2 regions of the Micrococcus sp. HOU01 genome follow, and region 1 is predicted to be linked to the other one. Evidence: riboswitches for the same ligand, from Rfam matches in the RefSeq annotation. Region 1 holds a riboswitch; the other holds the start of a gene.
What was found. Region 1 has a riboswitch for S-adenosylmethionine ahead of SOY78_RS09700 (bifunctional o-acetylhomoserine/o-acetylserine sulfhydrylase). Riboswitches for the same ligand answer to the same signal wherever they lie in the genome.
Positions count from the first base shown of each region.

Region 2: linked by a shared signal. The riboswitch ahead of SOY78_RS02885 (flavin reductase family protein) and the one ahead of SOY78_RS09700 (bifunctional o-acetylhomoserine/o-acetylserine sulfhydrylase) in region 1 are both predicted to bind S-adenosylmethionine.

Region 1 covers NZ_CP141211.1:2,103,984-2,106,430, forward strand. The annotation lists gene metX (homoserine O-acetyltransferase MetX) at 1-123, opposite strand, end outside; gene SOY78_RS09700 (bifunctional o-acetylhomoserine/o-acetylserine sulfhydrylase) at 120-1,487, opposite strand; SAM riboswitch class IV at 1,618-1,733, opposite strand; gene SOY78_RS09705 (VOC family protein) at 1,912-2,447, shown strand, end outside.
Region 2 covers NZ_CP141211.1:619,010-621,456, forward strand. The annotation lists gene SOY78_RS02880 (cold-shock protein) at 199-402, opposite strand; gene SOY78_RS02885 (flavin reductase family protein) at 641-1,165, opposite strand; SAM riboswitch class IV at 1,239-1,358, opposite strand; gene SOY78_RS02890 (hypothetical protein) at 1,551-2,165, shown strand; gene SOY78_RS02895 (RNA-binding S4 domain-containing protein) at 2,213-2,447, opposite strand, start outside.

The DNA.
Region 1 (2,447 bases):
GTAGGTCAGCTCGACGTCGGGCAGCAGCCCGCCGGTCTCGGTGCGCAGCTCGCCGACCCGCAGACGGTGGCGGCCGCCGCGGGGCAGCGCGGTGCGCGACGGACGCGTGGCGACGGCGGTCATGCCCGCTCCCCCGCGTCGTCGTCGCCGCGGCGAGCGGCGGCCGCGAAGCCGCGCTCGAGGTCGGCGAGGATGTCCTCGATGTCCTCCACGCCGAGCGAGAGCCGCACCAGGCCGGGGGTGACGCCGGCGGCGCGCTGCTCGTCGTCGGTGAGCTGGGAGTGGGTGGTCGAGGCCGGGTGCACCACGAGCGAGCGGACGTCGCCGATGTTGGCCACGTGGTGGTGCAGGGTGAGCCCGTCCACGAACGCGGCCCCGGCCTCGCGGCCGCCCGCGATCTCGAAGGAGACGAACGCGCCCGCGCCCTTCGGCAGGTAGCGCTGGGCGCGCTCGTGCCACGGGCTGGACTCCAGGCCGGCGTAGACCACGTGCTCGACGTCGTCGCGGCCCTCGAGCCAGCGCGCGACGGCGGCCGCGTTGGCCACCTGCCGCTCCATGCGCAGGGACAGGGTCTCCAGGCCGAGGTTCACCAGGAACGCGTTGAACGGGGAGATGGCCGAGCCGTAGTCGCGCAGCAGTTGCACGCGCGCCTTGAGGATGAAGGCCAGGTTGGCGCCGAGCGGCGAGCCCACCCCGAGGTCCCGCGCGTAGACGAGGCCGTGGTACGACTCGTCCGGCTCGTTGAAGCCGGGGTACCGCTCGGCGTGCTGCGCGTAGTCGAACGTGCCGGCGTCGACGATCACGCCCGCGATGGCCGCGGCGTGCCCGCCGAGGTACTTCGTGGCGGAGTGGGTGACGACGTCGGCGCCGTGCTCGATCGGTCGCAGCAGGTACGGGGTGGCCAGCGTGTTGTCGACGATCAGCGGCACGCCGGCCTCGTGGGCGGTGTCGGCGACGGCGCGCACGTCCAGGACGTCGCCGCGCGGGTTGCCGAGGGTCTCGCCGAAGAACGCCTTGGTGTTCGGCCGGACGGCGGCGCGCCAGGACTCGATGTCGTCCGGGTCGGTCACGAACGTCGTCTCGACGCCGACCTTGGCGAGGGTGTGCTTGAACAGGTTCTGCGTGCCGCCGTAGAGGCTGGCCGAGGCGACCACGTGGTCGCCGGCGCCGGCGAGGTTGAGGATCGCGAACGTCGTCGCCGCCTGACCGGAGGCCAGCAGCAGCGCGCCCACACCGCCCTCGAGCGCGGCGATCTTCTCCTCCACCGGGCCCTGCGTCGGGTTGCCGATGCGGGTGTAGAGCGGGTCGAGGTCCTTGAGCGCGAACCGGTCCGCGGCCACCTGGGCGGACGGGAAGTTGTACGAGGTGGTCTGGAAGATCGGCAGGGCGGTCGCACCGAAGGCGTGCTGGCCGACGGCGACGCCCGCGTGGACCTGCGCGGTGGAGAAGCCCCAGGCGTCGGGGGTCGGGGTGGTCTGGTCGGTCATGGCGGACCCTCCTGAGGGGTTCAGGGGCCGGACCCGGCCGCCCCGCCCGCCGGCCGACGTGCCGATTCGCAGACCGGCGTCGTCGAGGTGCCGGAGATGACCCGGCGCCGTCGAGAGGGGCCGTGGGATCGGCCCGCGCTTGCCGGCGTCCGTTGTGGGGCCGGCCTGGTCGTCACCCGGGGCACCCCACCGCGGAAGGAGGGTTGCCGGTCAGCATGCCGGGGCCTGTTGCTGACTCTCGTGACCGTGCCTCCGAGTGTAGCCCGCCGCCCCGCCACGATTTCGTCACGCGTGTCACACGCGGATACGCTCTCCGCACGGGGGCGCCCGACCCGTCAAGGGCTCGACGCCCATCGACTCGCACCAGGTCAACCCCCGGGGCAGCCCGGGAACGGAGAGGAACAGCGCAGTGCACACCTGTCGCATGGACCACGTGTCCTACGCCGCCGGCCCCGAGGGCCTGGACGCCACGGTCGCCCGCATCGCCGAGACGCTGGGCATCGAGCGGATCAAGGGCGGTGTCCACCCCCGCTTCGGCACGCAGAACGCCCTGTTCCCCATGGCGGGCAGGCAGTATCTGGAGGTCGTCGAGGCCCTGGACCACCCGGCCTCCCTCAGCGCGCCGTTCGGCCAGCTCGTGCGCGCCCGCACCGAGCAGGGCGGCGGCTGGATGAGCTGGGCGGTGGCCACCACGGACATCGGCCGGTTCGAGCGCCGCCTCGGCCGTGAGGCCGTCCCCGGCAACCGTCGCTTCCCGGACGGCCGGGAGCTGTCCTGGCGGCAGATCGGCATCAAGGGCACCCTCGCGGACCCGCAGCTGCCGTACATCCTGCGCTGGGCCGACGGTCAGGAGGACATGCACCCCTCGCAGGCGGCCGAGGCGCAGGCCTCGATCGAGCGGCTGAGCATCGCCGGCTCCCCGGAGCGCCTGCTCGAGTGGCTGGGCGAGGAGGGCGAGGA
Region 2 (2,447 bases), 1.1 Mb from region 1:
GAGACCCACCGCGGAGGACCGCGCCTCAGCGACATCACCGCAGTGCAGCCCTGCGGTGATGTCGCAGCGCCGCGGTCGAACGGGCGTACGGCGGAGTGCGGCGCAGTGCGCGGGCGTGCGGGACGCACGGAAGCGCACACGACGACGCCCCCGGTCCGTGCGGACCGGGGGCGTCGGAAGCCGTGCGTCAGGCGAAGATCAGAGCTTCGTCACGTTGGCGGCCTGGAGGCCCTTGGGGCCGTCCTGGGTCTCGAACTCGACGCGGTCGTTCTCCTGGAGCTCCTTGAAGCCCCCGCCCTGGATGGCGGAGAAGTGCACGAACACGTCCGCGGAGTTGTCCTCGGGGGCGATGAAGCCGTAGCCCTTCTCAGCGTTGAACCACTTGACAGTACCGACAGCCATGATGGTGTCCTTTCGATGTGCCCCCGCGGTGCGGTGGCGGTGTTGGACCGCGGCCCGGAGGTGGGACGCGGGTGAAGCGGCGAGACTGAACCGCTTGCCCAACACTCATCGACGCCGGCGATGCCGGGCTGACGAGCAGTGAAGATGGCGGGATACAGCTTGATCAACTTCAGGCTCCATCATTGCACGGATCTCGCCGACCGGGAACCAGGGGCCCGATTGTTCACCTGGAGTTCGCTCAGAGCGCGCGCAGGCCGTGGAAGAGATTGCGGTGCAGGGCGGCCGGGGGAGCGGCGTCCGTGTGATCCGCCAAGGCCGTCACCTCCAGCAGCACCACCGTGTGGTCGCCCGCCGGGACCTCGGCGTGCACCCGCGTCTCGAGCCAGAGCGAGGAGCCCCCGATCAGCAGGGCGTCGTGCGGGCTGCGGTGCACGTCGAGACCGGCGAAGCGGTCGCCCTCGCGGGCGGCCAGCTGACGGCACAGCGGCGTCTGGTCCGCTGCGAGCAGGGAGACGCCGATCGACCCGGCCCGGCGCAGGCGCGGCCAGGTGCGGGAGCTGTTCTGCGCGGAGAAGGACACGAGGGCCGGCTCCCAGGAGATGCCCACGCCGAAGGAGGAGGAGACCATCACCTCGGGGACGTCGTCGGCGAGGCCCGCCAGCGCGACGACCCCGGTGGGGAATGCCGAGAGGCCGGAGCGGAGGTTGCCGAGGGACAGGTCGGTGTCCCACGCGGCGGTGTGGGGTTCGTGGGTCAGGGTCATGGCGCGCGTCCTCTTCCGATGACTGGCGCGGCTCCGCAGACGGCGGGAACGCGGATCGCCCGGATCCGCGGAGGCGCGGTACTTGCCCGTCGGGGTGTCCGAGGGGCCGAATCATCACCTGGAGCACCCCACTACTGCGTGAGAGGGTTGCCGTCCCGCCGGCCAGGGCCGTGAATGACGGGAACTCGTGATTCTGGGGATCAGCCTACGGAGGGGTCCGTGGGGTGGTCAAAGCGCGGCGGTCGCGCGGCGTCATCCGAGCTGCCCGATGTGATGCTTGACACACCGTGCATCGCCAGCCAGGATCAAGCCACTCGAGAGGGGGGCTCGAGACCGCAGCCCGCGGCCCCGCAATCGGTTCTCTGAGAGGGATCGGATCATGCGGATGGACATCGAGAAGAAGCGTGCGGCATTGTCGGCCGCCGTGGTCGTCGCGGCTCTCCTCGGTATCGCCATCTCGGGATGCTCCGCTTCCCCGGGCAGCGTCTCCTCCACCGCGAAGGCATCCACCGCTGCGGCGTCCTCCGTCACCGTGACGTCAGCGGCCCCCTCGGCAACCCGGTCGGCCTCCGCCACCGGTTCGTCCGCGTCGTCACCCGCCGGTGAAGAAGCACTCCCCGCCGCGCTGTTCGAGGAGGACGGGATGACGTTGGTCGAGTACACGCGCCGGCATCCGGATGCGGGCTATCTCGACCCGGAGAAGGAGTCCGTCCTGGAGGAGGCGGTCGGGACGGGCACACAGCAGATCACCGTGGACGCCCAACAGGGTGCGGTCCTTCGGGTCATCGTGCTGTGTCCTTCGGATGCCACCGGTGAGACGGAGATCCTGACCTCACGGGGTGGCGGGGGAACGAAGACCTGGATGGCCGGGTCGGAGGCGCTGTGCGGCGGCTGGTCGGCGGCGACTCCCCCCGTGGATGAGGCGGGGCCGATGACGTTCACCGCCACGGTGGACAACGACAAGCCGTTCTGGATGGTGCTGACCGCACCCTCCGCATGAGGCCGCCATCACGACGGCGGATGACGGCGCGGGGAGGACTGAGTCGCTCAGCGTCGGTCGCGGCCGCGCAGCGCGTCCAGCTGCCGGCGGTCCCGTTTGGTGGGCCGGCCCGCGCCGCGCTCGCGGTACGGCACCGCGAGCAGCTCACGCGGCACGGGCGGCGGGGAGTGGTCCACGTACTGCTGCCGGGCCACGGGGGCGCCCACCCGCTTGGCGATCAGCCCCGTGACCTCCAGGATCCGCTCGCGTCCGTCCTGGCGCACCCGCACCCGGTTCCCGACG